Regions from separate parts of the Pontibacillus salicampi genome, predicted to be linked through region 2. Evidence: riboswitches for the same ligand, from Rfam matches in the RefSeq annotation. Region 2 holds a riboswitch; the other holds the start of a gene.

Region 1 (12,627 bases), on a different contig from region 2:
TGGATACAGCTCAGGATTTAATTAAGAAAGCAATGCCCTCTTTCAATCAAAGCTATATTGAACATGCTATACGATTAGCCGTAGAGGATCTCCTAAGGCATGGAATTGTAGGAGGACATACAGAAGATTTGGCCTATTATGGATCGTTTGACCAAACCTATAAAGCATTTAAGAACATTATTTCAGAAGATAAGATTAAGTTTCGCACCCATTTATTAGTTCATCATGATGTTATAGAGAATATGCAGCATTGCGGGATTGTTCAAGATACTGACTTTGTAGAGTGTGGAGCGATGAAGGTGTTTTCAGATGGTGCTTTAGGTGGGAGAACAGCCTGGTTATCAGAGCCGTATCAAGATGATCACAATAATACAGGAATCCCGATACATAAATCCAAAGATTTGGAAGCACTTGTACAGCAGGCAAGGAACTATCACATGCCAATAGCTATACATGCCATTGGGGATAGGGCAGTAGAGGAAGCGGCTAATGTGCTTGTAGCATATCCTTCCACATCTACTCTCCCAGACAGGATTATTCATGCGCAGGTTATGAGGGATGAACTGTATGATAAGATAAAACAGGGCAATATCATCATAGATATCCAACCTACTTTTGTTTCCTCTGATTTCCCCTGGGTTTTAGATCGATTAGGGCAGCATCGTGAACCACAGGCATATCCATGGAAGACTTTCTTAGAGCATGGAATTGTATGTGCCGGTGGTTCGGATGCACCCATTGAAGAGATTAGTCCAATTCAAGGCATTCAGTCTGCCATTACCCGTACTTCCTACTTAGACCATAAAGTGTATGGCGAAGAGCAGCGGCTAACACCTTTTGAGGCTGTCTCATTATATACTACTGCTCCTGCACAAGCAATCGGGCAGGCGAATAGAAAGGGACAGATACAGGAAGGGTACACAGCAGATTTTACGATTCTAGACAGAGATTTGTTCACAATTGACCCAGAAAACATGTTACAAGTTTCTGTCACCAAAACCGTTGTAGACGGAACCATTATGTATGAGAATATATAGAACGATACATTTGTTGAATTCCATTAAAAAAGGACGACCTTAAAATGTCGTCCTTTTTTAATCTGATTTTATAGAAAAGTTCTTTTTACCCGTTCCCAATAGGAGTTATTCTTGAGCTTAATCGTCTTTACTATCCTGTCACTCAGCGTAATTGTTATATCCGTCATGTTGCGGATAGGTAATGCTTCATTGTCTACTCCAATGATGGGGTAATCATTACCATCCTGCTCCATCTGAAGAACAAGCTTTCTTTCTCCGCCAAGGATAAAGGAAGAGCCCAATGTTCTAAAGCGATTATTATTTAAAGAAGCTAGTTCTGATACTTGAAAACAAGGGATTTTAGGATCTACAACGGCACCACTGATGGATTTATTATAAGCAGTACTTCCAGTAGGCGTTGCTACAATCAGTCCGTCTCCTCGAAAACTCTCAAAATGCAAATCATCGATATATACATGCAAGCTAATAGTTTTAATTAAACTAGAGCGAATGCTTACTTCATTTAAGCAGTAGAAGGAGGAGCTGTTGTTTACATTAGCTTCAATAACAGGGAACCTTCTTACCTCAAGCTCTTCATATTTCATCGATTCTACCATCTCATTAAAGTGTTCCATATTGAAATCACAATATAATCCGGCATCAGCACCAGCATGCTTAATACCAGTGTATAGACAATCCTGACGGAAGCCTGTCTGTCTTACGGCCTGTAAAAACATTCCGTCCCCACCCACGCTCACAATAATGTTTGCGTCTTCAGCAGAATCGACAATATGAAAGCCATTTTCTACTGCTAAATCAAATAATGGATTAAGTTTCTCCTGTAATTCTTTATCTTTTTTGTAAAAAAAGTATAGATTCTTTCTTTCTGCCATATGTATCCCTCCAACGAATCATTTGCATTTATCATACCAAAAAAGAAATCGATTTCATAGAACTCCTGCTAAGGTGATCGGTTGGCAAACGTAATTGCTTGTTCTGTATTGAGCTTTAATGTCTCGTCTTAAAGTGGGGAAATATAGGCAGGGATGGAGTGCTTTTCCGTCGATAAACGTAACGAACCTGTTCTATATATTTTTTCACAATTACGTTTTCCCCGATAACCATATCATTCTCCTCCAAATAGTCGTTAGCAGTCCCGTTAAAATAACGATTTAGGTTTAAACTGTAGCAGACTGGCTTACACTGTGAAGGTGAGGAGGGTGACGTATGTGGATGATTGGCATTATTTTATTTCTAATTTTAAATCTTTGTATCATCATCCTGTCTAAATTGCGTTTATCGTTACTTTATCTACATAAGGATGATAAGGATTTTGTAAGGCTTGAGCTCCGCTTTCTTCATTTTGTAAAAATAAAAAAAGAAATTCCATTAGTTGCATTTGATAAAGAGGATATGTCGATTAAAACGGAAGAGAAGACAGAAGTGGGCAATCAGAATAAGGGAGAGGAAAGTAAAAATTATACCCCTAAAGAAATACTGCATCGTATAAAGGAGTTTCAGTCTGCTCTACAACGAGTAGTAGGGATGCACCGTATTATAAGAAGGTTTCTACGAAAAGTCTCTATTCATTCCTTCCAATGGGAGACGCAGGTAGGATTACCATCTGCCAGCACTACAGGAATGGTATGTGGGGCGATTTGGGCTGCTAAGGGCTCTGTAGTTGGAGTGCTTTCTCATTTTATGCAGCTGAAAACGAGACCGGATATGAAGGTGACTCCTTTTTTTCAGCAAACGCATTCCTATACAAGACTAGAGTGTATGATTTCGTTTCGTTTTGGGCAAGCTATTTTCGCAGTATTTCAAATCGTCCGGTACACACGCGGGAAGGTACCTAAGTGGAGAAGAAAAACGGCGTAGTTACTTAAAGGAGGAATAATCATGTCAGAACATCCTATCCAAGGTCTTATGACCACGGCAATGGAAAATTTGAAAGATATGATTGATGTAAATACCATAATTGGTGATCCAGTGGAAACACCAGACGGCAGTACTTTAATCATTACTGTTTCGAAAGTAGGATTCGGCTTTGCAGCAGGTGGTAGTGAATTTTACATGGACCAGCAAAAACATGGACAGAACCAAGGCCGATCAAACAATGGTAGCAACGGTCAAGGAAATCAGAGCGAAAGCGAGCTTCCATTTGGTGGAGGTAGTGGGGGTGGAGTCTCAATTACTCCTATCGCATTTCTAATTGTGAATAAAACTTCAGGTGTAAAGATGATTCATCTTGATGAGCATACCCATCTCTATGAGCGTTTACTGGATCTTGCTCCTCAAGCTGTGGAGAAGATTCAAGAAGCTCTTGGTAAGAAACATCAATCGGACCAGCACCAAAATGGTCGCTCCTCCTCTAGTGGCGGAGAAGGAAATGGGAACCAAAATTACTCCTGGTAATGGATATGATTAGACATATAGGAAAACTGCCTTCATAATTAGAAATGGAGGCAGTTTTTGATAGGAACTGCACAATCTAATGAATGATAATCATGAGGGAGGAATTATCGTGGCAAACGTAACATTTAAAAACAACCCAGTAACTCTAGTAGGAGACGAAGTAAAGGTTGGAGAAAAGGCTCCTGCATTTACAGTTCTTGCAAATGACTTATCAGAGGTTTCATTAGATGATTATAAAGGCAATGTGAAGCTTATTAGTGTAGTCCCATCTCTTGACACAGGAGTTTGTGATGCACAAACACGTAAATTTAATGAAGAAGCAGATAAGCTAGATAACGTAAAAGTACTTACTGTAAGTATGGATCTTCCATTTGCACAAAAGCGCTGGTGTGGAGCTAATGGTATTGAGAACGTAGACACATTATCGGACCACCGTGATGCTTATTTTGGTGAAGCATTTGGTGTGCTTATTAAAGAAATGCGCTTGTTAACTCGTGCCGTATTTGTTGTGAATAGCGAAGATGAAGTGGTATATGCTGAATATGTTCCCGAAGCAACAGATCATCCGAATTATGAGGCAGCACTTCAAGCAGCTCAAGAAGCAAAATAAGCTAACCTAAGCCCGGCACTCGTGCCGGGCTTTCTTGTGAGATAGAATTGAATGTGAAACGGAATAAAAATTGTATTCTGCTTTATTCTACCTATCATCTTTTGCTAGAATAGGGAAGGTTAAAGACAGGATAGGAGGTTAATGAATTGACAGAATCCATGACAGAGCAATTATATAATTGGATAGATGAAGTGTCTGAGAAGATTGGGGAGGAACACGACCACCCTTATATAGATTTATTGCCGATGGCGGCGCGTGTTTTATTTGAGCAGCAAATTCCTGAGGAATATAGTGATAATTTACGTGCGTACATGAATGATAAATTGTCGGTAATTAACTTGGAGGAATACAATAAGGAAGAGGTACGTAAAGCTGTTCAGCTTGCTACATTAAAAGGGATGAAAGGCTACACTCAGCAGCAGCATATGATTACACCTGACTCTGTTGCTATTTTTATGGGATATATTTTGGAGAAGCTTCTCTCAGACCTATCTGAGCTGCGGTTATTTGACCCTGTTGTAGGAAGCGGAAATTTAATAACAGCAGTTATTAATCAATTGGATAAAAATGTGGAAGCCTATGGTAGTGATGTAGATCAATCGCTATTACAGCTAGCCTTAATGAATGCTGATTTGCAGCATACATCCGTGGAATTCTTTCACCAGGATAGCTTACAGCCATTCTTATTAGAGCCGGTAGATAGTGTGGTTGCGGACCTTCCAGTAGGGTATTATCCTGACGATGTACAAGCCAGTAAATTTACTATGAAAGCACCTTCTGGCCATACCTTTGCCCACCACTTGTTGATGGAACAAAGCATTAATTATCTGAAGGAAGGCGGTTTTGGTGTATATTTAGTACCAAACTTCTTATTTGAAAGTGATCAATCTGAACTGCTTCACGATTATTTCCAGCAGCATGTGCACGTCGTAGGTGTACTTCAGCTTCCGGATTCCATGTTTAAGAAGGAGCAATTTGGAAAGAGTGTGCTAATTCTTCAGAAGAAAGGTACGCATACCAAGGCGCCAACGGAAGCATTATTAGCGAAGCTGCCCGCCTTCTCGGATGCTGAAGCAATGAATGAAATGCTTGAGAAAATCAACGCTTGGTTTAAAGAATATAGAGGGTAAGAATTGTGAGAAAATAAAGATTTTGGACGGAAAGCGTTGCCAATTTCACAAGCGACTTGAAAAGGTTCATAACGGGTGTTTAAATGGATAGTGGTAAACTTGAACCTAGTATAAGGGGATGAAGAATAGTGAGCAAAACGTTAGCAATTAATGCAGGTAGTTCTTCCTTGAAATTCCAGCTAATTGAAATGCCAAATGAAGAAGTGGTAACTAAAGGATTAGTAGAACGAATTGGCTTAGAAGACGCTGTATTTACAATTGAAATAAATGGCGAGAAAGACAAAACAGTAACAGATATTCCAAATCACGAACGCGCAGTAGAAATTCTAGTCGATAAACTTACTAGTACTGGTGCTGTTCAGTCGTTAGATGAAATAGAAGGTATTGGTCATAGAGTAGTACATGGAGGAGAGCGCTTCAGTGATTCTGCGTTAGTAACAGAAGATGTTATTAAGGAAATAGAAGAAGTATCCGACCTAGCTCCGCTTCATAATCCGGCTAACCTTACAGGCATTCGTGCGTTTCAACAAATTTTGCCTAATGTACCGGCTGTTGTTGTATTTGATACGGCTTTCCACCAATCCATGCCGGAGCAATCATATCTTTACAGCCTTCCTTATGAATATTATGAGGAATATGGAATTCGTAAGTATGGCTTCCATGGAACTTCCCATAAATATGTGTCCCAACGTGCTGCTGAAATGCTAAATCGTCCGATTGAACAGCTACGGGTTCTTTCCTGTCACCTTGGAAATGGAGCGAGTATTGCAGCTATTGAAGGGGGAAAATCCGTCGATACATCCATGGGCTTTACACCTCTAGCAGGTGTTACGATGGGAACTCGTTCAGGTAACATTGACCCAGCGTTAATTCCATTTATTATGGAGAAGACTGGCAAATCAGCTGAAGAAGTGCTTCACGTTTTAAATAAGGAAAGTGGAATGCTTGCTATCTCAGGTTTCTCCAGTGACCTTCGTGATATTAAGGATAAAGCAGAAGCGGGGGATGAGCGTTCTGAGCTAGCTCTTGAAGTATTCGCCTCTCGCATTCACAAATATATCGGTTCCTATGCTGCCCGCATGCATGGATTGGATGCTATTGTATTCACTGCTGGTATTGGCGAAAATAGCGATGCTATTCGTGCTAGAATATTAAAAGGTCTAGAGTTTATGGGTGTATATTGGGATCCAGCTCTTAACCAAACCCGTGGAGAAGAAGCATTTATCAGCTATCCGCATTCTCCAGTAAAAGTAATGGTTATTCCAACAAACGAAGAAGTTATGATTGCTCGTGATACGGTTCGTTTAATTGAAGAAAATAAATAGATACACAAAGCTGCTTGCGCATAATAACGTAGGCAGCTTTTTTGTTTTATCTTTTATTCCTTGCTGCGCATGTTCGCATACCTAAGAAAATAAGCTACAATAAATATATACTCTAAGAACTAGGGGGCGTTTATAGGTGAGTGAGCAAAAAGTGTGGGAGGATATAAAGCATTGGGAAGATCAATGGAAGGACTATAGGGCAAATGACTTTGAGATGCTGTACGAACAATGGATGCAAAAAGCATTTGCTAGTATGAAGGGAAAGAATAAAAAAACGTTTTTCCACCGCATGGACCAATGGTTATTCCATACACATTCCTACATACAAGGGACTGCGTTTCAAAATGAAGCGCGAGAACGAATTCTCACCAGTGGTCGTATTTTTGTGCCTGATGTGGAACATTTGGAGGATATGAAGGAATTATCCATTGACCAGCTTACCTATTTAGCGTATCAACATATTGCGAAAGGCAAGATGTACTCTTTTGCACAAGGGGGATTAACTGGCACGGGAGGGTATCTTCTGCTCGGAGTGGACTTTCCTATGATGATTATTTTAAATCTACGAGCTGTACAGTTAATAGGCCTTACATTCGGTTATGAAGTAAATCACCCCTATGAAATGATGCTTTCTCTTAAGATATTTCATGCTGCTACCCTCCCAAAGAGATTACAAAAAGGGGCTTGGGATCAACTCAAAGAAGAGCTGAATCATTACTCCTCTCCCTTTATATATGCAGGAGAGGATGCGTTAACAGATGAGACATGGCTTGAACAGCCATTGAAGCAAAGCATGAAGTCCATGTTCATTCTAATGTTTAGAAAGAAAATGATTCAAGGTCTTCCGATTGTGAGCATGGTTGTAGGAGCTACCCTCAATTATCAGTTGACGAGACAGGTTACGGAGTTTGCATTAAGGTTTTATCAATATCGTTACTTACTAGAGCAAGGAGAATGGGAATAATGTCTATAGATAGTAAAGATGGAGTGGGTCTAAATTGTAAAGTGATCACTATTTCAGATACACGTACAGAGCAAACCGATAAAAGCGGAAGGATTGTAAAGGAATATGTAGAGGGTGCTGGCCATAATGTTGTTGCTTACGAGCTTGTAAAGGATGAAGAGGCAGCCATTGAAGAGAGTGTATTAGCAGGCTGTCAGAATAAACATATAGATGTCATCATTACAAGCGGTGGTACTGGTATAGCCAAGAGAGATGTAACGATTGAAACGGTAGGAAGGTTGCTGGAGAAGGAAATGGTCGGTTTTGGAGAATTATTTCGCATGCTTAGCTTTACGGAAGATATCGGCTCAAAAGCTATGTTATCCAGGGCAATTGCTGGCGTTAGAGCGGAGACGGTTATTTTCTCTGCACCAGGCTCAAGTGGAGCTGTTACTCTCGCTATGAAGCGTCTTATCCTTCCAGAGCTTTACCATTGTGTAACAGAAGTAAGAAAATAACACTACGTGTGCCTTCTAGTACTCTGCAATCTTTATTGAAGCATTTTTCTTTTTCAACCTAACCTTGCTGCCGTTAATTGAATTTCCCTTCTTTATATCGACAGTAATATTGAATAATTAATAACCAAAGATAATATTTGGAGCTTGGAGAAGTATTAATAAAACTATCTTAACTTTATGAAACAGTATATAATATAGTTAATTTAATAACAGTTTTTTATGGCATTTAAAAAATTTTCCAAAAATTAATGTTCCTGACAAATTCCAACATCATTTTTAAGACAAGTTCTGTATAGTAATTCCATACAAGTCCTTCAGAAAAAGGCATACTAGCTGAAAGGCTGGGTCGCAAAGTCACAGGTCTACCGTACAGAGGGTACCATGACGGCTGGGCTACCTGAAATAATCAGGTTTGGAGGAGGCCATATGAGCGATATGAATACTAAGACGTATGAACTTGATCAAGAATGGCTTGAATTGATGAAGCAAGCCAAAGAAATGGGGTTGAGTAAAGAAGAAGTATCCATTTTTTTGAAGGCGGCGGGGAACAATAAACAGGCAATGAATCGATATAATATTCTTTAAAACGAATTGTTTGAAAAATGGAATGAAACCTATTAACGAAATGTGGTATACTTCATTTCAGGAAGTAGGTGAAGTGCCATGATAGGTGAAAAGATTAAAGCTATGAGGCAAGAAAAAAAGTTATCCTTATCTGAACTAGCAGAAAAAGCAGGCGTGGCCAAGTCTTATTTAAGTTCCATTGAACGAAATTTACAACAGAACCCGTCCATTCAATTTCTCGAGAAGATTTCTAAGGTATTAAATGTGCCTCTTGAACAATTGCTACATAGTAATAACCCTCATGAGTACGATGAAAATCTAGATCGGGACTGGGTTGATTTGGTGAAAGAAGCTCAACATTCAGGGGTGACGAAAGATCAATTTAAAGAATTTCTTGAATTTAACAAATGGAAATTGAACCAGGACCAAAACAATAAATCCAATGATAACTGAACAAACATCATATAGGAAGCAAATAAGGAGAGAGCATCCATTGATGCTCTCTCTTTATTTGCTTCTATTCTTTATCTGGCCGAATGACTAATACATCACAATTGGCATACCGGGTTATATGCTCAGAAACACTTCCTATAAAGAACCTCTCCACTGCATTTAACCCTGTTGCTCCACAGATAATTAGGTCGGCTTCGAACTTTGGGGCGACTTCTTTTGCGATTTTTACTTTAGGAGATCCATAGTCAATATCCACCTGAATGTGTTGCAAGCCCGCTTCTTTAGCCTTTCTCTCGTACCTTGCCAGTAATTCTGCTGCATATTTATCCGCACGCTCTGCTAAGGTACGATCGTAAGCCTCCACTGTTGCAAAAGCTCTTGTATCCACAACATGAGACACAAATAACGTAGCATCATTTCGTTTTGCAATCTCCACAGCCTTCTCAAAAGCATGTTCAGATGCCTCGGAACCATCTATAGCGACAACAATTCGTTTATATTCAAATGGCATATGGGTTCTCTCCCTTCACTTTTTTCTATTATAACATGGGGAAGGTGGTAAATGGAAAAAGGTGTGACGAAGAATCAGAAGGTTTTGTGACATACTATCACAAGGAGGTGTCACCAAAATGGGCGAAAAAAATAAACTTGGCTTACAATTTGATCCGGACGGGGAAAAAATGACGTCTGAGCAGCTTTCAGAAAGTTATCAAAGTGGTGTAATAGAAGAATTTGACCCACCTAAACAATCCGATAAAAAAGGTTCTCGTCAAGAACGAATGAAGTAAAAGGAAAAGCTCATCCTCCTCCTAAACGAAGGAAGATGAGCTTTTACATTTGGCTTTTGCAAGCAAACCATACAAAATACTTACAAGGACAAAGGTGATAAATCCTGGTGATATGGCGACGGGCAAAGCAAAATAACAAATAGTCCCGAGACCAATGGAGATGAGGGGGAGAATACTTATCCGGTTGTTTTCATTTATGGAGAGTAAATCACTATTTGAAATGCTGCTACGCTTAACATATAAGAAATCAATAACTATTACAGCTGAGATAGGTATTATCAGCCCTCCCAAGCCCGAGATAAATTGCTCTGCCTCATTTACTAATGCCGGAACAGAGCTGAACGATATTCCAAATATACCGAATAGGAGAGCGCTCTGCAGCCTGGTAAGGGAGGGGAACGTATTTAACAGACTGTATCCTCCTGTATAGGCATTACTCATATTGATGGATAGCATTGATAGGATAGCTGTCGCTGTAATAATAGCAATAAAAATAGGTATGCTAGTATGCTCGGAGGCAGAAACGTAAGGATTTAATTCCCCGAATAAATAAGCAGAGCCGCTGCCAAGAATCGCCGTCAGCATAAAACCGAAGCTATTCCCAAGCATTAATCCAATGGCCCCTTGACGAGGAGACTTTGCATATCTTGTCATATCTGCTGATGCACTTACACCAGAAATATATTGAACAAAGGCAAGACTTGCGTAAAAGGCCATAGCGGAAAAGGAACCGTGTCCTCCTTCTGGTGTAAGCGTAAATAATGAATGATTGCTTTCTGATGTAGTAAAGTAGATATATAGCATTGTCCCTTCCCCGGCTAATAAGAGAGGAAGGAAATACGTAGTGGCTCTTTTTACTGCTTCAAAACCGATGATAGCCAGTAATATCATGATGAGGGATATAGGGATAGAGAGCATTAAAAATGGATACTCTGTACCTGTTAACCTTACAATAAGTTGTTGAATGACATAGGTCCCTCCTATGGTCTGGACACTAAACCAGTATAAGGACGTAAGACTGCGAATAGGGGAGGCGAGAAATCGTGCACCTTTCCCGCCAAGCATCGTTCGAATGGCATACTGAGAAGGGAGTCCATATCTCCCGCCAGGTAAGGATAAATAGGAAACGAATATAAATGCAATAATAGCGCCAACACTTGTAGCTGCAATAGCAGAAGTGAACGAGAGTCCACCTTCTAATACAGCAAGGGCAGGGATAAGAAAGTTTCCAGCGTTGGCAGAGATAGCAATCTGAATAAACATATATCTGTACCACGGTGTAGTTCTCAAGGAGAAAGGTACTGCCTCTAATCCCATGGTCTCTATGACTTTTGATTGGATAGCTCGCTCTGATGTACTTATTTGACTCACTCCTTCAGCTCACCTCATTGTACATAAATAATGGAAGTATTGTAAATTAGTAAGGAGGAAAGTTTGATGCGACATGCCTTAATAACAGCAGGCTCAAAGGGATTGGGGAGAAAAGTAGCAGAACAGTTTATAGAAGCTGGATATAGTGTCACCATTTCTTATCGTCAGGATAAGGAAAAGGCAGAGGCCTTATGGAGTAAATACCCTGCCTTTCATAACCGTATTCAATGTGTACAAGCTGATGTAACTAAGAAAAATGATCTTATCTCCTTAGTAGATCAAGCGATGGAGGTGTTTGGACGCATTGATGTGCTTGTAAACAATGCCGGCCCGTATATTTTTGAGAGAAAGAAGTTGATGGATTATAGGGAACAAGAATGGGATGATATGATTCGAGGTAACCTAGATGCTGTTTTTCATCTTATGAAGAAAGTGGTTCCTATCATGAGAAATCAACAGTTCGGACGAATTATTAATTATGGATTTCAAGATGCCAATACAGCACCAGGTTGGGTGTATCGATCTGCATTTGCTGCTGCGAAAACAGGGTTAGTGTCCTTAACAAAATCAGTAGCTTATGAAGAAGCGGAAAATGGAATTACCGTTAATATGGTATGTCCTGGTAAGATTGAAGGAGAATTGAAAGAAGGCGCTATAGCCGATAGTAGATTGCATCATGACCCACACACACCAATTGGAAGACCTGGGTCAGGAGAAGATATATCCAGAACAATCCTGTTCCTGTGTAATGATAATTCTGATATGATTACTGGAACCATAATGGAGGTAACAGGAGGTGTTGATGTTATTCACAAGTATCGCAAGCAAAAATAGATAGGATAAAAGAAGGGAATTTGTTACAATGAAAAGGCTTACAATAATCGTGCTTTTTCATCTGAACAGGGGATGCTAATAAGGTGATTTATACTGGGAGGTTGTGTAACAAATGAAAATAGGCATACCAAGAGAAATCAAAAATAATGAAAACCGTGTAGCGATGACGCCAGCGGGAGTCATGACGCTGAAGGATGCGGGCCACGAATTATATGTAGAAACTTCAGCTGGTGCTGGGTCAGGATTTACAGATCAGGAATACATAGAAGCGGGTGCAACTATAGTTTTTACCGCAAAAGAGGCATGGGAACATCCAATGGTCATGAAGGTAAAGGAGCCCCTGCCAGAAGAATATGAATACTTCCATGAAGGCCTCATGCTTTTCACGTATCTTCATTTAGCAGCAGAGCCAGAGCTGACCAAAGCGCTTATTGAACGTAAAGTAGTTAGTATTGCTTATGAAACTGTACAGTCAGCCAAAGGAACCCTGCCTTTGTTAACACCGATGAGTGAGGTAGCTGGGCGGATGGCTTCTCAAATTGGTGCCCAATTCCTCGAAAAGTCTCGAGGAGGGATGGGAATTCTCCTTGGTGGTATTCCGGGTGTTAGAAGAGGGAAAGTAACGGTAATAGGCGGAGGAGTAGTAGGTACAAATGCTGC
Region 2 (12,627 bases):
AAGACTCGTTTTGGATACTGGCAGCACCACTTTATAAAAGAATTGAAACCGACTTAATCCTGCCACTTGAGATGCCTCTTCCAACTCCTTTGGAATCGTCTTAAAATGCTGACGCAGCAAAAATGTTCCAAACGCTAAGGCAAAAAACGGTATCGTCAGACCGAAATGGGTATTAATCCACCCAAGCTTCTGGATGGTAATAAAGTTCGGAATCATCGTAGCTTCCCATGGCACCATCATGGTTGAAATAAATAAAAAGAATAAAACATTTCGGCCTTTAAATGGAATAAATACAAAAGCGAAAGCAGCTAAACTGCTTACAAGTAACTGGCCAAGCATGACAGTAAAGGATACGATAAAGCTATTGAATAAATATTGGAGCAACGGTAGCTTCTGAAATGCTTGTTGATAATTGTCTAAGGAGAAGCTACTCGGAAACAGCTTACCCTGTAAAACCTCTTTCCCATCCATAAAACTAACCATGAAGGCGTAAAAGGTAGGGAAAAATAGTAGAACAGAAGAAGTAATTAATAACATGTACAACGTCCACTTTTTCCTTAACCTCATTGGTAATGCACCTTCTTTTCCCCAAATGTAAACTGAAGTACAGTCACGACTAATATACATAAAAATAAAATAACAGCTTGAGCACTAGCAGTCCCAAATTGGTAGTTGATAAACGCTTCTCTGTAGATGGAATAAACAATTAGGTTGGTTGATTCTGCCGGACCGCCTTGTGTTAAAATATCTACCTGTCCGAATGACTGAAATGCATTTATTAGCGACACGGTAATAATAAAAAACATCGTTGGTGATAGCATCGGCAGTGTTATTCTCCGTAGCTGATACCAATAGGAGGCGCCAGCGATATTGGCATTCTCATACAAATATTCATCAATGTTCTGAAGGCCCCCAAGTATGATTAAAAATGCAAAGCCAGTATTCATCCAAATAGTCGTTATCGAAACAGAAATAATCGCCCATTTCGGATCTAGCAGCCAATCTATTTGCTGCAAATGCATAAAGCTTAGCAATTGATTGAGCGCACCGATGCTTGGATGGAATAAGAACAACCAAATGACAGAGGAAGCTGCTACAGACATTCCCATATTAGAAGAAAAGATAGTTCTAAAAAATCCGATTCCCTTCAATTTTTCGTTAGCAATCAATGCTAGAAATAAGGCAGAGATAACACCTACCGGAACGGTAATCAGAACGAAAAGCAAGGTAGCTACCATACTTTTACGAAATCCATCCGACTGAAAGATGTATGCGTAATTCTCAAACCCCACAAAGACAGACGGTAACCCATCATAATCCGTTAAAAAGAAGCTTAGATAAATTGTCCGGAACATAGGATAAAAGACAAACACGGAAAATAGAAGGATAGAAGGAAGCAAATACAGCATAGCCTGCCAAAAATGCTTGCCCCCTAATAGTTTGGTCCCTGTTCCCCCTTGCCCTGGTGCCGTCTCGTATTCTGTTCGCTGCATAACGGACTCACTTCTCACTGCACTGCCTCCTTCTTGCGTTGCTGCACATGTTCCTCTTCAGAACTAGGAGCTTTCATCAAGCGATTGGTTTCAGTGTTAAATAAACTAATAGAATCATAATCAACTAGGATAGGGATTCTCTCCCCTATGTTCACCCGCCATTGTCCCGTCCACTTCGCATACCATTCTCTATCATTCACGTGAAAGGCTATGACAGTCTCATTGCCAAGCACTTCTACATTGGTTACTTCTACGCTTGTCCAATTCTTTTCAACGTCTGTATCCGTTACATACCGGATACCCTCCGGCCTAATTCCCATTTGGATTGATTCCCCTTCGTTGTACGTCCCTTCTGGTATGGGAATGGGGGAAATCCCTTCTATTATTATCTCTCCATGCTGTACGCTACCATTCGCTAAGTTCATAGCTGGGGAGCCAATAAACGTAGCAACAAACGGATTAGCGGGATAATTATAAATGTCCAATGGTGGTCCTACCTGCTGAACTTCCCCCTCATTTAGAACCATAATTCGATCCCCCATCGTCATAGCCTCTACTTGGTCATGTGTGACATAAATAATCGTCAGACCTAAGCGACGCTGAATTTGTCGAATTTCTGCTCTCATATGAGCACGAAGCTTGGCATCAAGGTTAGACAACGGTTCATCCATTAAGCAAATTGGCGATTCATTTACAATCGCCCGTGCTAACGCTACGCGTTGACGTTGCCCTCCAGAAAGGTGCCGCGGTTTCCTATCCAAATAATCCGTTAACCCGAGCATATCTGCTGTCTCTACGCACCTTCTCTTTCGTTCTTGTTTAGGCACCTTTTTCACATCTAATCCGAACACAATATTATCGGCTACAGACATATGGGGATATAATGCGTAGTTTTGAAATACCATTGATAGCTCTCGTTCACTAGGTAAAAAATGATTTGCTCGGTTACCCCCTATCCGTAGCTCCCCTCCATTGATTTCCTCCAGGCCAGCAATCATGCGAAGAATGGTACTCTTTCCGCACCCTGACGGACCAACCAAAACAAAGAATTCCCCTGGCTCTATAGTGACGCTTACATTTGAAACTACCTGTTTCTTGCCGTCATATGATTTACAAATGTTATTTAACTGAACTTGTTTCATTTCCATTCACTTCCCACTCGTTGTGTATAAGATATATCCCAAAGCCCAGGATTCCCTGTTGAAACAGCTGATGCACCATACTCTAAGGCCTCTCTCATTTGATTTGGATTCGTCAACAGTCCTCCTGTAACAAGAGGGACATCGGTTTGGAGCTTTAATTCACTAACCATGGATGGTATAAGAGCCGGCATAATCTCTACAGCATCAGGCTGCACCTTTTCCATACTCGCTAACCCATTTTTAATGGCGTCTGTATCTACTAAAAATAATCGCTGAATAGTAGAAAGGTTTAGCTTTTTCGCCTTTTGCACCATGTGACTTTTCGTTGTAATAATGCCATACGGCGCCACAAATCGATGCAGGAATTTTAAACCTTCTGCATCATGACTAATCCCTTGAATCTTATCTAAATGAACATATACCATTCGATCATGTTCTTTTAAATGTTTAACAAATTTGCCAATTACGCTAATATTCCCGAATAGCAAAAAGGCTATCTTAATATCCGTCTTTAAAAAGGCATCCATCGCTTTTGGATCTTTAATTGATGCAATAAGACGATCCTTTGCTAACCATTCTCGCAAACGAGGAGAATCACTCATTTCCCAAAACCCCCTATATAGTTCCAACTAATCATGTTCATCACCATCTATTTCCATAAATTACTAATACTGATTAATAAAAAAGACCACTAACAAATCTAACAGTCGTCAATACAAAGAATGACAAATGTTATACTTGTTGATGGTCTCTCCAATCTCATCTCATTAACCTATCCACTTTTCAATTTTTATACTAAAGTCATAATATTAACCTAGCATTAGGATAAAGTATTTTTATTGTAAATTAGGATTTCTTCTTCAATGCATCCATTCAACATACTATTTATCTCCTTTTTATTTCTGATGGCAACCCAAAAAAATCCCTCACGGTAACCGCGAGGGATTTCTAATTACACATTTAGAATTGTTTGCTTCAAACTCATATACACTTTGGACCAAAGCTCTTCATTCTCTCGATAGGCTCTCGTTAAGAACATAATCATTTCTCTTTGTTTCTCTTCAAAGATAGGGTTATCCTTCTCCGGCAGATTCTGTTGAGCATTGTCCACCAAACTTTGGAGCTCGGGAGCTCTCGGCCCCCAACGAGCAACTTCTTCTCCGTTATTATTGAACACAATTATAATCGGAATCGAACGGGAACTCCCATTGGTTAAATATTGGTCCATTAATTCTGGATTTTCATCTCGATACAGCACTCTTGTGTCAATGCTTGCAGCCCCCGCTATTTTTAAAAAAATAGGGAGATTGAGCATAGCATCCCCGCACCAATCCTCTGTCAAAATGATTGCGCAAAGCTCTCTATTTCGGAGCATCTCAAATTGTTCTTTGTCTTCTTCAGGAAGTTCAAAATGTCGATACACATGCATAAGGTTTTCCTGATGTTTCGTCATAGAGGATATATAATCCTGCGGAGTTATCCCCTTTTCGTACCAATCGTTTAAGTTCATCCTGTTCACCTCATTCATCAAGTAAGTCGTTAACGTGATACACCTGCCCATTTGATATGGTCTCTTGAAACAATAGGCGTACTACAGCTTGGGCAACGACCGTAGTGTCTCGAAGCATGCCCTGCTGCTTCATCTGTTGAAATTTCTCTACATCCTGAAATGCTTCTTTAGAAGAGGAGCGAATGTCACCCTGCATGTCTGTATCCATCACTCCCGGACTAAAGGCAATAGACACGTGCTTGCTCCCCTCTCCTTGTTCCACCGCAACCGTTCTTGTAAAGTGGTTCAGAGCAGCTTTCGTACTACCATAGACGCTCCAGCCATAAATAGTCTTCTCAGCGGCTCCAGATGTAATATTCACAACTGTGACCGGTGTCGTCGCTAATTGCTGATACATTAAATTGGTGATAAGCATAGGCGCTATATAATTTACATGCACGTGTTGGACTACATGCTGTGAGGCTAGGGAACCCACCCGATCTATCGGCTCTACAACTCCAGCATTATTCACTACATAAACAGATTGCGCCTCTATTTGTGATAAACGCTCTGCCACAGCCCCAAACACTTCCTCTAGATCCGCTACCGAAGACAAATCACAAGAATAATGTGTATAGGAAACCTGATGCTGGTCTGCTTTTTCCTGTAATCGTTCATTAATAGATCTTGAGATACCAATAATATGTATCCCTTTCTGCATTAATTCCTCCGCTATAGAAGCCCCGAGTCCTTTGGAAACGCCTGTTATTACAGCATAATGCATGTAATCCCTCCTACTAATTCTTTTCTGCTTCCTACCACAGTATATCGAAAGAAGTAATCACTCGAAACTAATAAGAAAGAGAGCCTATAGAGAGGTTACCCTCTTCATAGACTCTTCATGCTTAATCTTCTTCTTCTAACGATATCCCTTCTACATGCTTACGATCTATTTGTTTTCTGATTTTACGATATTCTTTCGATTTAAAGATGATATCAAAATCGTAATCTTCAGGATATAAATCCTCGGCACGTATATGAAGCTGGATACGTTTATGATTCAACGTTTGTTTTTCTCCCTTAATTTGTACAATATAATTTCCTTTCGAATCTGGGCCTTTATATATAATACCTGTTTCCCCTGTAGCTAACACCGTTACATTATCTCCCATACTATAGACAGGAATTCGTTCCTCATGCTTCACAGAAGGCTTCTTTGCAGATTGTCTGGCATACCTATTACCAGATACCTGTTTCACTAGCTGTTTATCATTGATAGCCTCTATGCCACTTCGATAGCTTGCCTTTTCTTTATAGGATATTTCATGAGCTTTCTCTAGAATACCCGGGTGCATGCCGAGCTTTAAAGCTATTTGGAAGGCTTGACTTTTACCGGTTGTGTCCAGGAGCAGGCGATATGTCGGCTGCAGTGTTTCTAAATCAAACTCCATGGATCCATTCACAAATCCTTCTTTCTGCTCTGCAAAATCTTTCATTTCATTATAGTGAGTAGTAGCAAAAATAGTACACCCTTTTTCATATAATTGGTCTAAAATAGCAGTTGCCAAACCCATACCTTCTGTTGGGTCTGTTCCAGAACCTAATTCATCTAATAAAACTAAACTATGATCATTTGCCTCCTGCAGGATTGAAATTATATTCTTCAGCCTAGAGCTAAACGTACTTAAATTCTCAGTAATACTCTGCCCATCTCCTATGTCCACAAATATGTCATGAAAGAGATGTAAGGAGCTTCCTTCCTCCGCAGGTATTGGCAGCCCCACTTGAGTCATAAATGTCAGCAGCCCAACCGTTTTTAATGTTACCGTTTTGCCTCCCGTATTTGGACCAGTTATAACAAGGGCATAATGGTCTGGCGTTAGATGAATATTTAACGGAACAGCTTCCTCCCCCAACATAGGATGACGAGCATTTTTCAGCTGGATAGTATAGGTGTCATTTACCTCAGCTGGATGAGCGTTAATGGATTTACTGTAATGGGCTTTAGCAAAAATCACATCGTACTGATGCATGGTTTCCATAGCAACATATAGCTCGTGCTCTTTCTCTAACACCATGCTCGTTAAATAATATAGAATTTGCTCTACTTCCCGCTCTTCTGCTATACGAAGTAATTGCAGCTCCTCCTGCATATTTGTTATCTCTTCTGGTTCAATAAATACGGTAGCACCTGAAGCGGAGGAGTCAATTACCGTTCCTTTCATTTTATTTCGATAGGAAGCTTTCACAGGAATGACGAAGCGTCCATTTTTTTCAGCCACAACTCTCTCTTGCACAAATGCAGAGAGCTTCTTGGATTTGGAGAGTGTATTCATCCGCTCTTTCATCTTTGTGAGCAATTGTTGAGTTTGCTTGCGCAGCCTCTGAAGTTCCTTCGATGCATAATCATCTACTCTGCCGTGCCGAAAACAGCTTTGGATTTCTGCTTCTAAGTCACTTAAATCGGCGATGGAATCCACATAGGTCGAAATAGTCGGCGCCGCATATCCTTTATCTCTCATAAATCGCTTTAGCTTTCCGCAGTGATCCAGAAACGCAGTCAGCTTTTCAAATTGATCCGCACGGATGAACATACCTTTTTTTGCCTGTTCCAAAGTATCCGTGACAGTGTCCAGACTATGAATAGGAACACTAGAGCTGATGGATAGTATCCGCTCCGCTTCTTGAACCTCTTCCAGCATCCGTTCAATTTGCCTTCTATGCACAGTAGGGCGGAGATTCTGAATCGTGTCTATCCCTTTGTTCGTTTTTGCAAATCGAGCTACCTCATTTAATATCCATTCACACTGTAATGCTTGATATGCATGTATATTCAACGGAAATCCTCCTTAAAATTGTATAAAAAAAGCTGCAATGAACAACGTCATTACAGCATGAAACACGACATTTGAATCTTAATCGCTACATCGCTTTCTATCTCCTCTACAGAGGATTAGAAAACAAAAAAAAAGCCATGACAATTACGTCACAGCCTTCTTATCTAACGATGAAAGAAGTGTTTTGCTATGATTGATTGTTCTTAACTACTCAAAAAAGTGTATAACAAACTACACTTGCATGTAAGCAAGCTTTTTTCACTTTCTTGAGACCGTATATAGTTACGGGTTAGTTAAGAACAACAACCTTCATAAAACATACTCCTTATAAGTAAAGTCGATTAATTTCATTTGTCGTATTTCTACTAAATAGTATATGCAATTCCTTTAGAGCTGTCAACTTATCGAAAGAGAGCGCTAGCTTGATATCCTACATAGAAAGCCCATTCCCGTATAAAAAACGGCAGCTTGGTTTCGAGGCTTTGATACGCTGATGTCTCGGTAGGAGAAGCAATCGCATCCATTTCTAATTCCCTCGCCATCGCTACAGCACGCTTAGTATGGAAGGGATCACTAACAATCGTGTATTCATTAAAGGTATCATCTGTTCCAATTCCTTTGGCATTCTCTAAGTTTTGTTCTGTTATTTTAGAAGCTGTCTCTATATAAATATCTTCAGCCGGTACCCCATTTTCTATAGCGTATCTTTGAGCTACTTCTGCTTCTGCGTATGCAGCCCCATCCCCCTTTCCTCCAGTAAAGATTAACGAGTCCACATAGCCGTCTTCGTACAATTTTATGCCGTGCTTTATACGTTCCTCGAATACTGGAGAAGGGTCATCATAGTATGCTGCTGCACCTAATACGATTGCTGCATCTGTCTTTTCTGGCGGGTAAGGTTTAGAAAAATTCCACATCGAGTATCCAGTATAGGCTACATAGATGAAAATGGTTAAAAATAGTAATATAAATATCTTCTTCATTGTATACACCAACTCCACCTCCTACTCTATCATGTCCATTATCCCTGTACAACGAGAATGCTATAGGATTATATATAGAGGGACAGCCCATTTTGAAATATCTAAAAATATTAAGAATAGTATTGAATAAATACAAATAATAATGTATATTTATCAATAACTTTTTATATTTATTCAAAGGAGGGCTCGTAATGAAGCAAGAAACCATCTACTCATCCTTAACGAAAGACCAACCACAATCTATGAAAAATAAAGGAATTTGGAAATTCCTCCTCCCGTCTCTATTAGGAATACTATTATTTCTTGTACCGATCCCTTTCCAAGGTAAAATTACTATTGGCGTTGGGATTTTTGCAGAATACATTCAAGGGTTATTTACCGCCCAAATACCCTATGTTATGACAGCTCTAATTACACTATCCTTTTTGTTCGCTATCCTGAAACAGGTAATGAATCCACATTGGATGCAAAACACCATAGCTGAGCAATTATTCGGCATCACCCCCTTCTGGACTGGCCTTCGTCTGGTAGGAGCAATATTTGCGATTGCAACACTTTTTCAATTAGGACCATCCTGGGTATATGCTGAAAGCACTGGCGGAACAGTACTTTTCACGCTCATCCCCGTATTAACAACCTGGTTCCTGTTCGCAGCACTACTTATGCCTTTCCTAATGGAATTTGGTCTAATGGAGTTCATTGGTACCTTATTAAGAAAAGTAATGAAGCCGCTCTTCTCTCTCCCAGGTCGTTCCTCCATTGATGCGACCGCTTCCTGGATGGGAGCAGGACCTGTCGGTGTTTTAATTACTACCCAGCAATATGAAACGGGCTATTATAATAAACGAGAAGCATCTGTTATTGCGACCAACTTCTCCATTAATTCTATTGCCTTTAGCTTAGTTGTTATCAGTTTCATAGGATTAGAGCACTTATTTGTACCTTTCTACTTTTCTATCACGATTGCTGTCATTATTGCAGCTATTATCATGCCAAGAATACCTCCCTTATCTAATAAGAAGAATACGTATTATGCACCGGTAGGCAAGCAAATTTCTGAAGATGTGCCTGAAGGGAGCTCCGTTCTTCAACACGGGAAAGAGCTAGCTTTAGAAAAAGCACAATCCGTGAAGAGCTTTAGAGGTGTATTAAAGAAAGGATTTATCAATGTATTGGACATATGGTTCGGTCTATTACCCATTGTTATGGCATTAGGGACAATAGCGCTTATCCTTGCAGAATTCACTCCCATCTTCACCTGGCTGTCTTACCCTATCGTGCCTGTATTAGAATGGATGAGAATTCCGGAAGCAGAAGCAGCAGCACCAGCTATGATTGTTGGGTTTGCAGATATGTTCCTCCCTGCCGTCATCGGCAAAAGTATAGAAAGTGAGCTTACTAGATTTATTATTGCTGGGGTTTCCATTACTCAGCTGATATACATGTCTGAAATAGGAGTACTCCTGCTTAAATCCAAAATACCGATTTCTTTCTGGGAGCTAGGTGTTATTTTCGTACAAAGAACGATTATCACACTGCCAATTATTACGGTTTTAGCCCACCTACTACTGTGATACCTTAATGAACATTTAGACCTAATTATTTAGCACTATAAAACGACAAAAAAGGACATTGAAGCGTTACCATAGGAATTTAGACTCTCATTAGGAGCGCTGAGTAATATTACAATAAGACTACAAACATATTAAAAAACTGGAAATAATATTTGGTTTTTCCATCAAGTATGATATATTATGGAGGTGTGAAGAACTTTACTATTTTCCAATTGAATATAGTTTGTGGGCAAACTTATCGAAAGGTAAGGACGCAAAGCTTCGGGCCTAACGCATGTCAAGTGCTATGGTAGTCGAGCTGCGATTATACATTTAACATTTATGCTATGTTAGAAATGATTCATTGCCCCACCTGTGTCGAGGTGGGGTTTTTTCTTTTCATATTAAATGTCGTTTTATGCCGAATTCTGTAAATTTAAGCAGCCGACCCATAACTTCCCAACATGACAGGGCACATAAAACGCAAGACATACTAATAATTAAAGGAAGATTACAATGAATCTGGAAAAACTAATGAAGGAAAATGCTACATTCTCCAAAAAATCTGTGACCAGCATAGAACTTGTAAACCTTATTCAAAAGCGGCTTTTATATGTAAATGAGCATTACATTTGGTATAGCTTAAACGACTTGGGGAAAATGCAAGAACTATATTTGCGGACCCTCCCCTATTTATTATTCCTAGGTTATAAACATAAAATGCAGCCGTGGACGGTTAAAAGCCCGCTTCTGAATAGCTTTGAGAAGGATATTAGCGAGGAGATTTATAAGCTGAATGTAGAGGTTTCCACCTTTCCTTACGTAGAGAGACAGCAAAAAGCCTTCGAAACAATTATAAACCAATATTGCATGCTGGGATTAAACTTAGGGCTTACCCCTAAACATATTCAGAACATGTATTTACAAGAAAAACACCGGCTTTGTGAGCCTTTTGAAACGGATATGATGACTAGCTATATCCAAAAGACATACATAGAACAGTCTATAAAGGAAGAGATGCTCGTCTAGTTACTATACAGAAGAACTAATATAAATTGGTAAAATAGTGGCAGGAAATGAATGACTTTCCTATAGACGAAAGGATGAGTCTCCTAAATCTACGGAGCCCATCCCCTTCGTTACTTTACCGGTATTCCCACTATTGCTGCTATACAGCTCATACGAACCTATTGGTATAGAGTCATTGCTATACAAATGCAGCAAAAATACCTCTATTTACTGATGCAAGTATTCTTTTGCCTGTTCTGCAACATACAAATAATAATGAGATCCGTGGGGAACGAAATGGGATTTGCTCACTTGCCATGTGACAGCTGCTCTGGTTCTATCTAATCGTTCTGTATAGCCTTGCACTACAATCCTTTGCTTGTCCCCTCTCCACAGGGCAATAAAATCGTGCAAATCCGCCTTAACAATAGCTGCTACTTCTTCCTGCTGGAGCTGGAAAGATTGTATATTCCCTGCTAGCTTATATAAAAAGATGTTTGCCAGTTCGTTATCCTTCATGCTTCCTATCGTTATACCATCCTTGTACACCCCACAAGAATACAATTGAGAATAGTGTACCGTTACCCCTAGCTCCTCTTCTAATTCCCTCACCCCATCTTCCATCGTTTCACCAGCGGTAAGATGCCCAGCAGCTGAAATATCTAGTAAATCTGGAAATTCCTTTTTTGTGTGGCTTCTCTTCTGCAGCACTATATATGGATTTTCCTCCATCCCTACAATCCAGCATTGAAAGGTTTCATGCCAATATCCTTTTGTATGAACTTCTTCTCTGCTGGCTGTCCCTATTTTTTCATAATCTTTGTTGAAAACATTCAATATTTCCATCTAATCCCCCTAGCGTGTTCATAACTACCTCTATTGTACCTTTCATATTTCATTTTGGAAAAGATGACGGAGATTTATCATAACCCAAGTTGTTACTGTCTAGAAAATTTCCGAGACATTATCATGACTTGCCAGCAAACCAATAGTGCATGTCTGTAATCCGACGTTATGGTCTGAACCCATAAGGCCACCTTTTCGTTCTCTAAAGCAGACGTCGTTGCTATTAATGAACCAAAGGGACAATGAAGTCATTCAGACTAAGACATAACAATACCTTTCCGCTGGATAGAACTACATGTGAATTAATTATGACGAAAGGAACTGGTGGTTGGAAATAATCGTTAGAGCATATCCATTTTCAAACCTTTTCTGTTAGACTAAAGGTAAATACGAGTTCAGAAGGATAAGAGGGAGGCATTGACCATGTATCCATTTCTATATGGCGCTATCATTTTAGTCAGTGTGTTAGCCTTAGTCGGTACGTTATATGTGGGGAAGATTGTAAACCATACATCGAAGGTATATGAACAAGAGGAAGATCATGGGGAAAAATCATTAACATATAAATCCAACCCGAAGCATAATTCCAGTTTTCAGCTCCTCACTATTATTTACCTCATCACGTTTGTTATTACCGTTATCCTAATCGCTATCTTCATCCTATAGTAAAATGGCACAACCGAACGTAATAGGTTGTGCCATTTCCGTTATCTGAAATTATTTATCCACTCGCTTAACAGGGTGACCGTCCTCTGTACTTGTTCTGTTCTCTCGATATCCGCCTGTTCATCGCCGTCTTGGGGACCATAAGAACCAAACTGCGCATGATTTGCGCCTTGCATTTTTTCGTACCTAGCGTCATCAGGAAGAAAGGCCTTTCCTTCCCGAAAATTCCTCATATTCAAAATCCCATCCTTGTCTCCACTAATAGACAGCACCGGCATAGAGGATTTAGAAAGATCACCACCTTCTTCTGCATAGGCGGCTAGCAAAAACAAACCGTCAATTCCATCCTGTTCAGCAGCATAACGCGCCGCCATGGAACCACCTAAAGAATGGCCACCCATAATAAGCGTTTCGTTAGTGTCTTGCTCTTGTATTTCCAAGGCTCTATCTATTCCTAATACAGCTAAATGGAGCGGCATCTTTACGATATAAGTACGATATCCTGATTCTGCTAGTCTTGAAGCAAATGGCGCGTAGCTTTCAGGCTCTACCAGTCCTCCTGGATAAAAAATAATACTAGTCTGCGTGGAACGATTCGGCTCAAATAGAA

The links. Region 2 has a riboswitch for cyclic di-GMP ahead of ACFFGV_RS18300 (hypothetical protein). Riboswitches for the same ligand answer to the same signal wherever they lie in the genome.
Region 1: it holds a riboswitch for cyclic di-GMP, as region 2 does, so the genes downstream of both, ACFFGV_RS01800 (anti-repressor SinI family protein) here and ACFFGV_RS18300 (hypothetical protein) in region 2, are expected to answer to the same signal.

What each region holds. Positions count from the first base shown of each region.
Region 1 covers NZ_JBHLTP010000003.1:64,700-77,326, forward strand. The annotation lists gene ACFFGV_RS01755 (amidohydrolase) at 1-1,037, shown strand, start outside; gene ACFFGV_RS01760 (NAD kinase) at 1,106-1,909, opposite strand; gene ACFFGV_RS01765 (DUF2953 domain-containing protein) at 2,244-2,894, shown strand; gene ytfJ (GerW family sporulation protein) at 2,916-3,431, shown strand; gene tpx (thiol peroxidase) at 3,541-4,041, shown strand; gene ACFFGV_RS01780 (class I SAM-dependent methyltransferase) at 4,188-5,171, shown strand; gene ACFFGV_RS01785 (acetate kinase) at 5,300-6,496, shown strand; gene ACFFGV_RS01790 (EcsC family protein) at 6,633-7,460, shown strand; gene ACFFGV_RS01795 (MogA/MoaB family molybdenum cofactor biosynthesis protein) at 7,460-7,957, shown strand; cyclic di-GMP riboswitch class I at 8,271-8,358, shown strand; gene ACFFGV_RS01800 (anti-repressor SinI family protein) at 8,384-8,542, shown strand; gene ACFFGV_RS01805 (helix-turn-helix domain-containing protein) at 8,621-8,974, shown strand; gene ACFFGV_RS01810 (universal stress protein) at 9,039-9,485, opposite strand; gene ACFFGV_RS01815 (hypothetical protein) at 9,604-9,762, shown strand; gene ACFFGV_RS01820 (purine-cytosine permease family protein) at 9,784-11,133, opposite strand; gene ACFFGV_RS01825 (SDR family oxidoreductase) at 11,200-11,967, shown strand; gene ald (alanine dehydrogenase) at 12,080-12,627, shown strand, end outside.
Region 2 covers NZ_JBHLTP010000013.1:579,963-592,589, reverse strand. The annotation lists gene ACFFGV_RS18345 (carbohydrate ABC transporter permease) at 1-567, opposite strand, end outside; partial or broken gene ACFFGV_RS18340 (carbohydrate ABC transporter permease) at 564-1,409, opposite strand; gene ACFFGV_RS18335 (ABC transporter ATP-binding protein) at 1,508-2,635, opposite strand; gene ACFFGV_RS18330 (glycerol-3-phosphate responsive antiterminator) at 2,632-3,237, opposite strand; gene ACFFGV_RS18325 (thioredoxin family protein) at 3,588-4,145, opposite strand; gene ACFFGV_RS18320 ((S)-benzoin forming benzil reductase) at 4,156-4,908, opposite strand; gene ACFFGV_RS18315 (endonuclease MutS2) at 5,030-6,961, opposite strand; gene ACFFGV_RS18310 (YdcF family protein) at 7,363-7,944, opposite strand; gene ACFFGV_RS18305 (YjiH family protein) at 8,136-9,518, shown strand; cyclic di-GMP riboswitch class I at 9,737-9,824, shown strand; gene ACFFGV_RS18300 (hypothetical protein) at 10,014-10,526, shown strand; gene ACFFGV_RS18295 (NUDIX hydrolase) at 10,734-11,351, opposite strand; gene ACFFGV_RS18290 (hypothetical protein) at 11,775-12,017, shown strand; gene ACFFGV_RS18285 (alpha/beta hydrolase) at 12,059-12,627, opposite strand, start outside.